2 regions of the Planctobacterium sp. R6 genome follow, and region 2 is predicted to be linked to the other one. Evidence: predicted binding sites of a transcription regulator. Region 2 holds the regulator's gene; the other holds the start of a gene.
What was found. Region 2 encodes sigma-54, which starts transcription at its own class of promoters, with help from an activator protein. Its sites were predicted from a motif close to GTTGGCACGNNNNTNGNNT; they were not measured.

Region 1 (8,229 bases), on a different contig from region 2:
TTTTTGTTATCCGTGGCATTCGAAATTTCCAGGGATGTCTTCTCCACTACAGGTTCAACTGAGATGTAAAAGAAAAGACCAGATGCTATTAATAAGGAACCTGTAGTGACGATCAACTTGTTGTTCAAAGCGAATCCTTAAAGTCAATGAATAACTGCGAGAGGTAAATTTACCATTTTCATGTTGTTTCGTGGTTAATTATTAACTTCTTCAATGGATTTTATTTTAACTGTTGTGGGTGGTGTGTAGGCCATCATGGTAAATAAGTGACAGTTTAACAAATACTTTTTAGAGGTACTCTACAGGTGATAAAAAACTTCATAATTACAAAGAGTTAGATGTAAATGTTCAAAAACAACGATACCAGATTGCAGCGTATTTTTATGAAGGATTGAGTTACAGAAGAACAAAATAACACTTTTTGGCTGTTTTTTGACCTTTTTAGGTTTTTGGCGTGTCGTTTGATGAAATGCTGAACGCCTTTAAAGATGCAGATTGGGCATATTAAAGGGCTGCACGAATGGCGTCCCCACCGCGACTCGAACGCAGATCTAAAACTTAGGAGGTTCTTGTTTTATCCGGTTAAACTATGGGGACGCACAGGTTTTGGTTACAGCTTTCTATATTAGATACAAAGCCTTAGGTGATTATTACCCATTCAAAATCGCTTTGAAACCCCTATCTTCTGACCACAAAATCGTTTGGCTGAATATTGGCCAGCGGAGTACCGTCGGATACTCTGAGTAACGAGGAGTCATAAAAGGCTTCGGCGACGGTTACCTTAGAAGGGTGAATCGAATACTGGATATGCGGCATACCTGACGGAGAGAAAAATTGCCTCATTTGGAACACTGAGAGCTCATCGCCTTTTTGAACACCTTGCTTAGTCCCAAGATTAACTGACAGGCTGTTGTTGTGGATGGCGATAATTCTGCCATATGTGGGGTTACAGGCGATCAGGTTGTCGATATCTGCGGTTAATTCCCGTAGTAACTCTTCGGTGACCTTTCCAAACGGTGACTGCCACAAGGTTTTGCTATTGGTTTCCAGCGTTTGATGGCTGTCGAATTCCCATACCGAAGAGGTTCGATAAATCTTATCCAGCAATATGTCGCCTTTTGTCCCGTCAATTAACACAAAGCGGATCGCCAGATTGCGCTCCGGATGTTTTGTCTCCCAAAACCTGGCAACATCCAGATAAGTTTGTTCATTGCTATCCAGACTAATTTCAATGATGTCTCCGATGAGCACGTATTGAGCATTGGATTCGGCCGACAACAACATGGACTGTGTTTTTAGTTCATGAGCCTGCGGGAAAAAGGTGTAGGGCTCGATTTTACTGATCAGCGCTCGCTGAGAAAATGTATCAAAACTGGATTTAATGCGCTCAGAAATTGGGCCTGAAACATTATTCAGTCCACCTATGGCAGCCTGCCGAAAGGCACTTATGTGTAGTTTGCTGGTAACGATGCTTTTTTTATAATCAGAAGCACTGCATTGATCACGCTGTGGAAAAATATCCGCTCGAATAGCGACTTCTACATAGTCGTCAAAATAGTGTTCACTGATTAATTCTACGCTGGCGACTTCACCACTTGCGCGAATTTCGAGGCGGTCATTTTGTAGTAAACCGTCCGTCATCTCTTGTACGCTGCGCACCGAAGCACCGGCAAACAACAGTGCCTGTCTGATGGCCTCATGCGTAGCCTGCTGTTTTGCCAGGGTTTTGTTGTCATTGTGAATGACGGCCTGACCTGTTGATTCAAACCAGGCCGATTGCACGCCACAGGAAAGGATTGAAACACAACAGAATAATATTAGCTTGTACATGGTAACCTCGTTATGAGTCTGAACAGATCCATACAGTGGGCTGAGCATAGAATCTACATTTTAATAGTGTCAAAAAACTACGCTATTGCCCTTTTCTAAATATGTTGCCCCACTTAAAGCAGGATACGTACCACTATTTATTAATATGCCCGGTAAACTATGCTGGTTTGGCAAAAAACTTGCTTTGAAAAGCTGACAGAATATCAATGTCAATATTTTAACATTCATGGATATTGGCTTAGTGCCTGCTGAACAGTATGGCTGCAATAGATTTAGGTGAGTTATGATAAGCAAATTTGTAAACAGGATTGATAAGGCACTCATTGTCAGTGTACTTGCTCTGAGTGTTTCCGGGTGCAAGACATTGGAGTCTATGTATTACAGTGATAAACAGGTGGAGTGGGAGTATGTACAACCTGAAGAATATCCGGTACTAACTGCGGTGGGGTATGCTCCTATCAGTTCGCAGATGGGCAACAATGATTCCGTTAAAATGTTGATGGCTATTAAAGCATCCAAATTAGACGCATATAAAGAACTGGCAGAGCAGGTATATGGTCAGCGCATTGACACTGAGCAGTCTTTGGCTAATTTGGTCTTGCGGGACAATGAGCTAAAAGCCTCTGTAGAAGGAGTTATTCGCGGTGCACAAGTCATCAAATCATACCCGGTGGGCGAGGATGTTTACGCGACAGAGTTGTCATTGGATTTTCAAAAAGTTTACGACATTTATTTATCAACTGCCCGGCCTCGCAAAGTCAAAGACGTCGTTTATTACTAATCCGGGCGTGTTAACACGGCTGATGTCATATTGCGACCAGCGGCCAGCTAACACAGAGTAAGGCGACTACATAAAAGTAACCCCACCTGAAACCTCCTTTACCGGAGGTTTTTTAATGGAACTTCACCAACAAGATACAAAGTCACAATTATAGTGGATGAAAAACACCAGGTCACTGTCAGATGATATTGGGAAGAAGTCGTATAAAGGTGGGTAGGATCAGGCTTTAACGCCACTGCCGAGCATTCCGCCCTGGGTTTTACCTTTATTCGTGTAGGTCATAGATTCTTTATTGCGCGTCGCCATCATAACATCCCGCAGCCGTTGTAAACGAATCTGGTTTTTTTCAACCGCGATTGCATTGACGTTGGTTTGATGTTGGCACTGAAGTAACAAGGCTTTGCCATCTTCAGCTAATTGACGTTGAGCATCGTTGAATTCACCGGATGACAATCTGGCTGACTGCAGTACTTTGTCGTTTTCAGCAATCTGTTCCAGTAAATCTGATTTCTCGTTAACCAATGTCAGCAGACCGTCAGCGTCACGAGCAACAATTAATTCCAGCTCGTTATCGAGCTTTTCTTTCAATGCCTGCAGCAATGAAATTTGTTGCGTAAGCGCGTTAGTCATGTCTGACATTCATTAACCTTTGGATAAACCAAACAGGTCCGACTCAGCTTTAGAGATCTTGGAGGCTAATTGCTCTGCGTCGATCTTGTAAGAACCGTTCTGGATAGCTGCTTTCAGTTTATCTACTTTGTCCTGATTTACAGGAGCATCGTTGCCCTTTTTCTGCACGTTAGCAAGCTGCTGTGCAGACTGTGTTAAAGACACAGAATCTTGACGCGGCGCTGCTGATGCAGTTTGCGCCTGTTGTGCCGTGTTGGCACTCTGGCCCTGTTGAGTTTGCTGTTGATTGAGTCGCTGACTCTCCAACTGCGGTTTCTGGCCAGCACCATTTACATTGTTAATAGCCATGATTAATTTCCAATACTTTTGATACCCTCAGTTAGTGTATCGGCATCGACATTACTAACTTTAATAAAAAACCGACAATTTTGTCGTTTTTTTATGCACTGGATTTCGATTTATCCAGTGTAATCTAAGCACACATAAAAGTCTCTACAAAATCAACAACTTCATGTAGACAAAGTGGCTGAAACTAAACTGCCCAAAGGCAACATACCGGCACGCTGAGCCCTTTAAAAAAGAGGCGGATCAGATATGCACCTGAACTTCGTTGACATTGGCCACCTGAGCTTCAATCTGTTTCTTAGAGCGGCGATTTTTAACCGATATGGTATCGCCTATGTTGCCATCCTGGAGCGCAATACCACTGGTTTTGATTTCCAGACCGCTTAATTTTGCAGTAATCACTATGGCATCACCTTTACACACAAAACACAACATATTTGCAGTGACAGGGCTGCCATCGCGGGTCCGTCGTTTTAGCCTGGCACCAATGACTTCGTTTTTGTCACTGAAGGTGCCGCCGCGTAAACGCCGTTTGTCAATTTTTTCGATACTGAGATTGTTCTCTGTTAACAAGGTGCCTGGTGATATTGTATCGGCCACTACGACCACTTCCTGCATCTCAGTCACCTGAGCACTCATGTAGTAAAACCAGCCGTTGCTGGGACAACTGATTTTTACCGTAATATTGGATTGTTGTAGCGATTGCGTACTGCTACTGGCCACCAAATCAACCGGGCAGACCGGGATGTGCACACGCTCGTCGACATCCCTAATGGTGATCTCGACATCGTTAATGTTTTCGACGTCAGCGTTTTGATAAACATAAATTTCAGCGGTTTCTTTGACTAAATCATGCATTAAATGTTTTTCTTGCGCAGCCGCTATATTGGTTGTTATAAACCATCCCAAAAGGGAAAGTTTTAGAGTTTTCTTGATGTTGGCGAAATTTTTCATGTTCACTTTCTTCCAATTTGGCTATGCTTAAAGACAATTTCTAAAAACAGTAGACAGCGTCAAAAAAATAACGCTGTGCGGATAAATTTCAATCACGTGAACAAGATAATCAAATATCGTGCCTGATTGGATAAATTAGAGGTGCTATATGGCGGGAATTTTAGATTCTGTAAACCAACGAACTCAGCTGGTGGGGCAAAATCGACTTGAGTTGCTACTGTTCAAGTTGAATAACCGCCAACGCTACGGGATTAACGTATTCAAAGTCAGAGAAGTGCTGCAATGCCCGCCTCTCACCTCGATGCCAAAACTCAATGCGCTGGTACGTGGCGTAGCGCATATTCGCGGCCAAACTATCTCGGTTATTGATATGAGCATGGCCACTGGCGGTAGAAAAATTGAAGACATTAAAAACAGCTTCATCGTCATCGCTGAATACAACCGCTCAGTGCAGGGCTTTTTGGTGTCTTCGGTGGAACGTATCATCAATATCAACTGGGAAGCCATTTTACCGCCACCCGAGGGCGCCGGGAAAGCGAGCTATTTAACCGCAGTAACAGAAGTAGACGGCGAGCTGATCGAAATTCTGGATGTTGAAAAGATCCTCAATGAAATTGCGCCTGCCAGAGAAGTGGTCAGAGAGGACATGGTAGAAGAGCTGGCCAGGCACGATGCCAGTCTGGATGACAAGATCATATTCATTGCCGACGATTCTTCAGTTGCCCGCAGTCAGGTTAAAAAAGCGCTGTCTTCTTTGGGACTTGAAATCGAAGCGGCCAAAGATGGACGGGAAGCACTGGAGCGACTAAAAGAAATTGCGGCTGAAACCGGCGATGTCACCGACAAAGTAGGCGTCATTGTCAGTGATATAGAAATGCCTGAAATGGATGGTTACACCCTGACTGCAGAAATTAAGAGCACGCCAGAACTGGCGAAGCTGCACGTGGTATTACACACTTCTTTAAGTGGTGTATTTAATCAGGCGATGGTGAAAAAGGTGGGGGCTGACGATTTTATCGCTAAATTTCATCCCGATGAATTAGCCACTGCGGTTAAAAAATGGTTGGATAAATCTGCAACGGAATAATGGTTCGTGGTGAATAAAACCTTAAGTGAAGACGACTACACCTTATTCAGCGAATTTCTGGAGCGTTGTTGTGGCATTGTTTTAGGTCCAAATAAACAATACTTAGTGCGCAGCCGGTTAGCGCCATTAATGCGTAAATATGAAGAGCCATCACTCAGCCAGGTGGTTAACGATATTATTAATGGCCGCAATCGCGGGTTGCGTGAAGACGCAATAGATGCGATGACCACCAATGAAACCCTGTGGTTTCGCGATCGGTATCCATTCGAATTGTTGAACAAGGAGTTGTTTGCCCGATTTTCTGAAAGTCGTCAGCCGGTTAAGATATGGTGTGCTGCCGCATCCTCTGGTCAGGAACCTTATTCTATTGCGATGGCGGCGGCGGAATATCAAAAGCAAAACAGTCGTTTTCCGGGTGTACAAATAACCGGTACAGATTTGTCTACTGAAATGCTGAGAAAGTGCAAGCAGGCGACGTATGATAACCTGTCTTTGTCCCGGGGATTGTCAGATGAACGCAAGCGCCAATTTTTTGAAGATACCCCCGAAGGCAACAAGCGAATCAAACCTGAAATTACCCGCATGGTGAATTTTCGCCAGTTGAACCTGTTAGATAGCTATGCAAATCTTGGCCGCTTTGACATGGTGTTTTGCCGCAATGTACTGATTTACTTTGCTCCGGATGTTAAAAGTGCCATTTTACAAAAAATAGCGACAGTGCTTAATAAAGATGGCGTGTTGTTCCTGGGCGCTTCTGAATCCATGGCAGGCCTGTCGTCAGATTTTAATATGGTCCGCTGTAACCCCGGCCTTTACTACACCCGAAAGTAACCAGCCACGGCTTTAAGGCACTGAGCCGGGTGTTTCAACTCCGGCTCAGAGTCGCTCATTTTCACTTTTCCTCTGTTGAGTTTCATTTTTGGCATGTGCTTTGCTTTCACTCCACTGTAAGTTTTTTGACGCTGTGGAGAGTCATCATGGCCATCAGTTTAGATAAGTTAACCGCATTGCATCATCGCGCAGTGTCTGTTCGACAGGATCGAATGGAACTGATCGCCGGTAATTTGGCAAACCAAAATACACCGGGGTACAAGGCGCGTGATATTAATTTTCAGGAAGCGATGAAAAGTGCATCCTACGAACAGCGTATGCACTTAAACCGCACTTCCACCGGCCACATTGAAGGCCAGATGCAAAGCGATCGCTTAATTACTTTTCGGGTACCTACACAACCTGACACTGGCGATGGCAACACAGTCGAATCTCAAATTGAAAAGAATAACTTTTTAGACAACGGCCTGCGTTATCAGGCCAGCCTGCAGTTTTTAGACGGCAAGTTTAAAGGCATGAAAAAAGCACTGACCGGAGGGCAGCAATAATGAGTTTATTTAATGTCATGGATATTGCTGCATCAGGTATGCATGCAGAAGGTATCCGATTAAACACGACCGCCAGTAACGTTGCTAACGCAAACAGCGTCAGCTCGTCTTATGGCGAAACCTACAAAGCACGGCATGCTGTTTTCGCAGCCGAAATGAAAAATGCCAGTGATGCACAGTCCCCATTGGGAACCAAAGTGAATGTCCTTGGTGTGGTGGAAAGTCAAAAACCATTGCAAATGGAGTATTCACCCAATCACCCTATGGCCAATGAAGACGGTTACATATTCAAGCCCAATGTCAATGTTGTGGAGTCTATGGCAGATATGTTGTCAGCATCTAAAGCGTATGAAGCAAATGTGCAGGTGGCGGATACAACTAAACGTATTTTCCGTCGGGTTATGATGCTTGGTCAGGGTCGATAGGAGAAGAATATGGACGCTATTCGAGACAGATTATTAAACGATGGTCTTTACTGGCAGGACGAAGGGGTACCTGTTGCTGATCCCAATGCCAATTCCCAGTTAACACAGGAAGATTTCTTTTCTTTGCTGACTGAACAGCTCGCAATGCAGGACCCCACCAAGCCGGTAGATAACGACCAGATGGTGGCGCAGATGACCAGCTTTACTATGGCTGACAGCTTATCGCAGTTAAACGATAAGTTTGATGAGTTTGCAGCATCAATGAATTCCAATCAGGCATTACAGGCCACCAGTCTCATCGGACAAACAGTGTTAACTGAGTCCAGTGTGGGTACTACCTGGCAGGATGGTGCAGTCAGTGGAGCCATTATTGCCGATGCTCCTGTGGAAGACATGAAAATTCAAATCCTGAATGAATATGGCGAAGTGGTGCGTGAGATTGACGGTGGTAATCATGATGCAGGAGCTATTTCCTTTGGTTGGGATGGCACTGACGCAGATGGAAACCACATGCCGCGTGGAAAATACAAAGTTGAAGCCACTGGTACGGTAGATGGCTTAAACACCCAACTGAATGTTCAGATGAACGCCCAGGTGACAGGTACAGCCGTTGCCGCTGAAAACGTCAAAGACATGAAAATCATCGTCGAAGACAGTATTGGCCAGGTATTGCGCACCATTGATGTGGGCAGTCAGCAGGCTGGTAATATTGAGTTTGGTTGGGACGGAACCGATGATGCTGGCAATATTTTGCCGCCCGGCTCCTACAAAATCAAAATCGAGGGTGAGGTTAACGGT
Region 2 (8,229 bases):
ACCCTCTACGTGAATATGATTGCCGATGATAATACGCCACAAACCATAGACGACACACCGGAAGCCTGGAATCCCAATTATCAGGCCCGCAATATGAAAAGTACCCTCTATAACGAATCTGGCAGCGTCAACCACGAGGTGTTTGCCTCCTCGATGGAGCACTACGATATTCTCGGCTTTACGCTGTTTGAACAACCCGAATACACCATTTACACCGATGAAACAGACTCCCCCTGGCAAATTGTTGCAAATGAGGGGACACTGTATAGTGATCAACGTATTGAACTTGAGCAAAATGTCCTTATCAAAAGTCTTAATCAGGACGACTTTGTACAAACTATCGAAACCAGCTTTGTAGAAATTGATTTGCTCAACAAAACAGCCAAATCGAATAACCCGGTCACCATCACCGGGTTGGATTTCATTATTGAAAGCAACGGCTTAACAGTTAATCTGTTGACCCGTAAACTGGAACTCAAAGACCATGTTAAAACGATTTATCAACAACCTGTTGCCCATTAGCAGTGTATTGCTCCTGCTGTCATGTCCGGCATGGGCTGGGAAAGATGACTTTAAACTTCCCATTGAGGTTGATTCAAAATCTCAGTTTGTCGATGGCAAACGCAAAACATCTGTATTCAAAGAAGATGTTAACGTGCGCCAGGGCACCCTATCCATTAATGCTGACGAAGTGAGAGTCTCGGCAGAGGATGGCAAAGGCAAAGAAATATTTGTGGCGCTTGGCAAACCCGCTGTTTATTCCCAAACTATGGATGACGGCAGTAAAATCACCGCCAAAGCTGAAGAAATTCGTTACATTGTTGAGTTTCGGACCCTGGAGCTTAATGGTGCGGCAGAACTTTATCAGGACACCAGTATGGTGAAAGGTGAAAAGATCAGCTTTAATTTAGAGAAAGAACAGTTAATCGCCGGAAGCAACGAAGCCGACGGCAGAGTGACCACTGTTTTTCAGACCGACGATAAAAATTAATCTGCAAGCGCAACCGAACAAGGAAACTCATTTAAGTGCCCACGTTATACGCGAATAATCTGGCAAAATCCTATAAAAGCCGTCAGGTGGTGCGAGATGTCAGCATTGAAGTTAGTACCGGCCAGATAGTTGGTTTACTGGGACCCAATGGGGCCGGGAAAACCACTACATTTTACATGATCGTCGGTCTCGTTCCCCTGGACAAAGGGGAGATTTTTATTGATCAGCATCAACTGACCTTGCAACCTATGCATGTGCGGGCGCGTCATGGCATCGGTTATTTGCCCCAGGAATCTTCAATTTTCAGAAAACTCAGTGTATTCCAGAATCTGATGGCCATTTTACAAATGCGCAAAGAGCTGGATAACGAGCAACGCGAAGAACTTGCCGATGAACTGCTGGATGAATTTAATTTAAATCACATTCGTCACAATCTGGGCATGAGCTTGTCTGGTGGTGAGCGTCGCAGAGTAGAGATTGCCCGCGCTCTGGCCGCCAATCCGCAATTTATTTTGCTGGACGAACCCTTCGCAGGCGTTGACCCTATTTCTGTTAATGATATAAAGAAGATTATTCACCACTTGCGGGACAGGGGGATCGGTGTACTGATCACTGACCACAATGTCAGAGAAACGCTGGATGTCTGCGAACAGGCCTATATTGTCAGTCATGGACAGGTCATTGCCGAAGGCGAACCCGAAACAGTTTTAGCAAATCAGCAAGTAAGAGATGTATACCTGGGTGAGCAATTCAGGCTATAGTAACACTAACAACAATCTAAAGATTGGGGCACAGTAACCCTGAGCTCTGGAGTCGGAAAAAACCATTTTTAATGAAGCCGTCTTTACAACTAAAATTTAGCCAACAGCTAACAATGACCCCTCAATTGCAGCAAGCAATTCGTCTGCTGCAACTGTCAACGCTTGACCTGCAACAAGAAATTCAGGATGCGTTAGACGCCAATCCATTGCTGGAAGTGGATGAAAATACCGAAGCCGGTAGCGATGAAGCGTTGGAATTACTCAAAGAACCCAAAACGGCTGAGTTGAATGGCGCCGACAGCGACAACGAATTCAGTGGTTCAGACGGCATTGACTCAAGTGATGCGCTGGAAAAGAACGACTTACCCGATGAGCTTCCGATAGACAGCACCTGGGATGAATACTACAGCGCGTCATCAGCACCCGCCTCGTCAGGTGGTGTAGGCCCGGATGACGACCAGGTGTATCAGGGTGAAACCAGTGAATCCATACAGGATCACCTGCTCTGGCAATTACACCTGACCCCGTTCAGCGAAACCGATGAAGCCATTGCTTTGGCCATCATAGATTCTATTGATGAATCCGGTTATCTCACCGTTTCGGTTGAGGAAATCCTCGAAAGCCTCGATGATGAAGAAATTGAAATCGACGAAGTGGAATGTGTCAGAAAACGCATTCAACACTTCGACCCCTTAGGTTCAGGCTCAATCACACCACAAGAGTGCTTGCTGGTGCAGTTGGGGCAATTCCCCAAAGACACTCCCTGGTTACAGGAAGCAAAATCACTGCTGTGTGACTTTTCCGATCTGTTAATGGCAAAAGATTTTCGTACCTTGATCAGAAAATCTAAATTGCGTGAAGAACAGCTCAAAGAAGTATTAAAGTTACTGCAAACCCTGAATCCGCATCCGGGCAGTACCTTAAATACCAAAGAACCAGATTATGTGATCCCCGATGTCTCGGTCATGAAAAAATCCGGACGCTGGATTGTCGAACTCAACCCCGATTCCGTGCCAAAGCTCAATATCAATCAGCAATATGCCGCCATGAGCCGGGGCAGCAGAAATAGTGCCGACGGGCAGTTTATTCGCTCGCATATGCAGGAAGCGAAGTGGTTTATCAAGAGTATCGAAAGCCGTAACGACACCCTACTCAAAGTGGCCAATTGTATTGTCCAGCAACAGCACGGCTTTTTCGAGCACGGGCCGGAAATGATGAAGCCCATGGTGCTTAACGACGTGGCTGAAATGGTGGATATGCACGAATCTACGATTTCCCGTGTGACCACACAGAAGTACATGCACACCCCGAGAGGTATCTTTGAGCTGAAGTATTTCTTCTCCAGCCATGTGGCCACAGAAAATGGTGGGGAATGCTCCTCTACCGCCATCAGGGCATTGATTAAAAAACTGGTGGCCGCTGAGAATCAGGCCAAGCCACTCAGTGATAGCAAAATTGCGCAATTGTTAGCCGATCAGGGCATTATGGTAGCCCGGCGAACCATTGCAAAATACCGGGAATCGCTCTCGATTCCTCCATCTAACCAACGTAAGAGTCTGTTATAGACTTCCCTACAAGAAGGACGACCAATTATGCAAATAAACTTATCAGGTCATCACGTCGAAATCACCGATTCTCTTCGCGATTATGTCGATACAAAATTCACTAAACTGGAACGACATTTTGATCACATAAACAATGTATATGTCATCTTAAACGTTGAAAAACTCAATCAAAAAGCAGAAGCAACCATGCACCTCGACGGTGGAGAAGTTTTTGCGACATCCGAGCACAAAGACATGTACGCTGCCATTGACTCTCTCATCGACAAGCTCGACAGGCAGGTTATTAAGCATAAAGAAAAGCTCAAGAGTCATTAGAGGAGTCTAAACGAGGATGGAAATCAAAGACATCCTTTCATCGGACTGCACGCGCTGTGCAGTCCCCATTACCAGCAAAAAACGCGCTCTGCAAATCATCAGTGTTGTTGCCAGTGAAAAACTCAGCGAACTCAATGAAGAAGACGTTCTGAACAGTCTTCTGTGCCGGGAAAAAATGGGCAGTACCGGGATCGGCAACGGCATCGCCATACCACATGGTCGTGTTGAAGGTCTGAGTAGTCCCCTGGCTATTGTACTCACCTGCTCGCCTGGTATAGAATTTGACGCAATCGACAATCAACCGGTCGATATATTTTTTGCGATTTTGGTGCCCGTTGAGCAAACAGAAGGTCACTTGCAAACCCTGGCCCGTATAGCTCAAAAACTCAGTGACAAAGAGGTCACCAAAGTAATCCGCAATTGCCATTCAGACAACGCATTATATGAAGCATTGGTATGAAATTAATTGTGATCAGTGGACGGTCCGGCTCAGGAAAGTCTGTAGTATTAAGGGCACTTGAGGATCTTGGCTACTATTGCGTAGACAATCTTCCGGTAAGTATGTTACCCACACTGACCCACGCGGTTGTCAGTGAATACGACCAGATTGCCGTCAGTATTGACGTGCGCAACTTACCTAAAGACCCAGAACAACTCACAGAGAATCTGGATTTTTTGCCCAACAAAACCGACCTGACCATTATTTATCTGGATGCCAGTGACGATATTTTGGTAAAGCGTTACAGCGAAACCAGACGCCTTCATCCCTTGTCCAAAAACAACATTTCTCTGGCTGACGCTATCGTTAAAGAGCGGGAACTTTTGGTCCCTATTTACGAACGCGCAGACCTCCACATTGATACCGATAAATTGTCGATCCATCAGTTGGCAGAACTGGTGCGAGAACGCATTCTGGGCAAGAAGTCCTCACGACTGGTCCTGGTTTTTGAATCCTTTGGCTTTAAAAACGGTATTCCGAAAGACGCCGATTACGTCTTTGACGTGCGCTTTTTGCCTAATCCACACTGGATACCGGAACTCAAACCCTATTCAGGTAAAGATGCGCCCGTTGCTCAATACCTGACAGCACAGCCCATCGTGGTGAAAGTGATCGGTCAATTTCAAAACCTGATCGAAACCTGGCTGCCGCATCTGGAGAGAAACAACCGCAGTTACGTGACCGTTGCCATAGGGTGTACCGGGGGACAACATCGCTCAGTATTCATCGCTGAAACCCTGGCGAATTATTTTTCTGTTGCTCACCCTGATGTGCAAATCAGACACCGGGATCTGGACGCGTGAATCGAGCAGAACGAACCCTAACCATCACCAATAAACTGGGCCTTCACGCCAGAGCAGCCACCGAACTGGTGAAGCTGGCCGCCTCATTTTCCGCAACCATTATGCTGCACAAAGACGGTAAAAGTGCTTCTGCAGACAGTGTTTTGGGCTTAATGATGCTGGAAGGGTCACAAAACAAACAGGTGAAGGTCATTTGCGAAGGCAATGATGCCGAGCCGGCTTTAGAGGCAGTTTCCGCATTATTCTCCGCGCGGTTTAACGAAGCTGAGTAGTGTTTCACAATATTTAAACCTGGATTGTGATTTGTTTCATTAGTAGATATCCAGCAGCCACTTATTGCTATAAACTATAATAAACGAACAATAACAATGACCTGTGTATACAGAACGCTCATCTGTAAAGGACTTTCAGGTTGTTAATGGAAATCAGTTCATCGCAAAAATAAGGAGTGTCGATAAGTGCCGGGAACACCTTATCTAAATCTAAAACATCGTGATTTAGCCGGATTCGGTACAGCTTTCTACACCCTTATATCAGCCCGCAGCAACGTTTCTCAGTATCCGCAAAGCCAGTCAGCAAAGATTGACATGGCAACATTCTCTCTTGTGCCCTCTGGTGAGGAAGCACACTGATGGAACAAAATAAGCTCGAACAGGAATACGTCACCACGCAACTGGATGCCATTAACGAAGCGCTCAGTAATGGCCTGTTTGTGCATGTGCGCAAAATGCTGCACAGCATTCCCCCCGCAGATGTCGCGTTACTTTTAGAATCCACCCCGGTTCGCAATCGTTCTTTGCTCTGGAAACTCATCGATACTGATTACCACGGCGATGTGTTAGAAGAACTGTCTGAGGATGTGCGCAACGGCATCATGCGCGAAATGGTGCCTGAAAAGCTTGCTGACGCCCTGGAAGATATGGACACCGACGACCTTGCAGAAATGCTGCACGGTCTGCCTGACAGAATGGTTCAGGATGTCCTGGAGTCCATGGACAGCATGGACAGGGCCAGAGCAGAACAAGCCTTATCCTATGGTGAAGGTACCGCCGGTTTCATTATGAACACCGACACCATTACACTGCGACCGGAAGTCAGTGTAGAAGTGATTCTGCGCTACCTGAGACTCAAGCAGGAACTGCCGGAAGATACCGACATGCTGTATGTCACCAACCGCTATGACCGGTTGATTGGGACGGTGCCTCTTACCAGCCTGATCACTGCGGCCCCGGAGATCAGTGTTGAAGAAATCATGGAAGAAGAACCAGAAGTCATCAAGGTGGATCTGGACGAAACCGAAGTAGCCAAATTGTTCGAGCGTCACAACTGGCTGTCGGCACCTGTCGTAGATGCCAATCATCAACTGGTAGGCCGTATTACCATTGATGACGTGGTTGATATCATCCGTGAAGAGGCCGAACACTCCATGATGAGTATGGCGGGTCTGGAAGATGAAGAAGATACCTTCGCTCCGGTACTCAAAAGTACGCAACGCCGCTCCATCTGGTTAGGTGTCAACCTGTTTACGGCCCTGATGGCCGCCATGGTCAGCGACCTGTTTGAAGCCACATTAAGTCAGTTGGCGGTTCTTGCCATCCTCAATACTATCGTTCCCAGCATGGGGGGTGTGGCCGGTAACCAAACCCTCACTCTGGTTATTCGAGGTATGGCACTGGGCCATGTCAGCGCCTCAAACTCTCGCTGGTTGATCAGCAAAGAACTGGCTATCGGCTTTCTCAATGGCATCATCTGGTCGGTTTTGATTGCCTCGGTTGTTGCCGTCTGGAAACAAGATTACATGTTAGGTTTGGTGATTGCGTTCGCCATGATGGTCAATATGGTTGCAGCGGGCCTGTCGGGTGTTATCCTGCCCATCGTGATGAAAAAGCTGAAAATCGACCCCGCGTTGGCGGGCAGTGTTATTCTCACCACAATTACCGATGTGGTGGGTATCTTTGCGTTTTTGGGCACCGCCACCTGGCTGTTGCTGTAGACCCGCATCCAACATGGTTTTCGAATTAAATTTCAAACCAAAACGCGCTAACTCATAACCCAAAAGTCAGAAATTACTCCTGTACTCCTGAGGTCTTGTTGTCTGTTAATTACACTACAGGAATACAATAATGATCCGTATCGTTTCTACACTGTTTGCACTTTTCTTTAGCTTAAATACTCTGGCTGGGATTGATACCCAAACCGATGACAATGGCGTGATATTGGCAGGGCATGATGCCGTGGCCTATTTCACTGACAACAAACCTGTGATGGGTAAGGCTGAATTTACTGCTGTTTACCAGGGAGCCATTTATCGGTTCAGCTCTGCTGAAAACCGCAACACCTTCAACCAAAATCCGCAGCAGTATGCCCCTGCTTACGGTGGTTATTGTTCAACCGGCACCAGCTTTGGCAAAAAATTTGAAGTCAATGGCAAGGCCTTCAAAATTGTCGACGGACAATTGTTCGTTAATAAAAACGAAGAAATTCACGCGTTTTGGTTAAAAGATGTTGCCGGCAATATTGTCAAAGCCGACAACAACTGGCCGGAAATTAAACACGTGCCCGCCGATGAACTCTGATTGCTAAGTGTCACTTTATCCCCGCCATCGAGCGGGGACAGGCAGAACCAGACTGCAGCCTGAACGCGATTGCCAGTTTGGCGAAGCCCGGGTAGTGATTAAAACGCTTTTCTCAGATAAGGTCGGTAATTGGCAGTCCAAAAATTTTCCTCTATACGCTGCCGCAATTCAGCCTCACTCAGCCCGGGCACATCCCCTTCCTGAACAACCACATTCGCGATGGCCAGCGCAATGTCTTTACTGATCGCCTGAATTTCCTGCAAAGGTGGTAGTAACCCGCCACAGCCCTGATTAACCAAAGGCGAACAACCGGCCAACGCTTTACTGGCCGCCATCAACATCGCATCCGTGATGCGCTTAGCGCCGGTACTGACCACTGCCAGACCAATTGCAGGAAACACATAACTGTTGTTGCTCTGACTAATTACGTGCTGAACCCCTTGCAGGCTGACATCATCAAACGGACTGCCCGTTGCAAGCAAGGCTGCGCCATTCGTCCAGCGCAAGACGTCTTCGGGTTGAGCTTCAGCCAGACGTGAGGGATTACTCAGCGGCAATATCACCGGTTGCGCGCAATATTGATGCATTGCTTTAATGGCAGCTTCATTGAACAAACCAGGCTGACCGCTAACGCCCAACAACATATCCGGTTGCACCGCATGCATAACATCCTGCAAACTGTGTTCCGTGTGACTCGAAAGCCCTGCCGGTAAGCCAGC

Region 1: a site for sigma-54 is predicted at 1,947-1,965, ahead of AC0J20_RS00555 (flagellar assembly protein T N-terminal domain-containing protein). Genes of this name have one in related genera too.

Annotation. Positions count from the first base shown of each region.
Region 1 is NZ_JBVTQY010000001.1:131,631-139,859, forward strand. It holds gene AC0J20_RS00550 (hypothetical protein) at 1-128, opposite strand, end outside; gene AC0J20_RS00555 (flagellar assembly protein T N-terminal domain-containing protein) at 679-1,830, opposite strand; gene AC0J20_RS00560 (LPP20 family lipoprotein) at 2,114-2,611, shown strand; gene flgN (flagellar export chaperone FlgN) at 2,831-3,250, opposite strand; gene flgM (flagellar biosynthesis anti-sigma factor FlgM) at 3,254-3,589, opposite strand; gene flgA (flagellar basal body P-ring formation chaperone FlgA) at 3,830-4,444, opposite strand; gene AC0J20_RS00580 (chemotaxis protein CheV) at 4,689-5,627, shown strand; gene AC0J20_RS00585 (CheR family methyltransferase) at 5,634-6,458, shown strand; gene flgB (flagellar basal body rod protein FlgB) at 6,605-7,006, shown strand; gene flgC (flagellar basal body rod protein FlgC) at 7,006-7,431, shown strand; gene AC0J20_RS00600 (FlgD immunoglobulin-like domain containing protein) at 7,441-8,229, shown strand, end outside.
Region 2 is NZ_JBVTQY010000022.1:23,955-32,183, forward strand. It holds gene lptC (LPS export ABC transporter periplasmic protein LptC) at 1-522, shown strand, start outside; gene lptA (lipopolysaccharide transport periplasmic protein LptA) at 485-991, shown strand; gene lptB (LPS export ABC transporter ATP-binding protein) at 1,027-1,752, shown strand; gene AC0J20_RS14270 (RNA polymerase factor sigma-54) at 1,824-3,317, shown strand; gene hpf (ribosome hibernation promoting factor) at 3,345-3,632, shown strand; gene ptsN (PTS IIA-like nitrogen regulatory protein PtsN) at 3,649-4,092, shown strand; gene rapZ (RNase adapter RapZ) at 4,089-4,934, shown strand; gene AC0J20_RS14290 (HPr family phosphocarrier protein) at 4,931-5,206, shown strand; gene mgtE (magnesium transporter) at 5,566-6,927, shown strand; gene AC0J20_RS14300 (YHS domain-containing (seleno)protein) at 7,058-7,510, shown strand; gene AC0J20_RS14305 (NAD-dependent malic enzyme) at 7,609-8,229, opposite strand, start outside.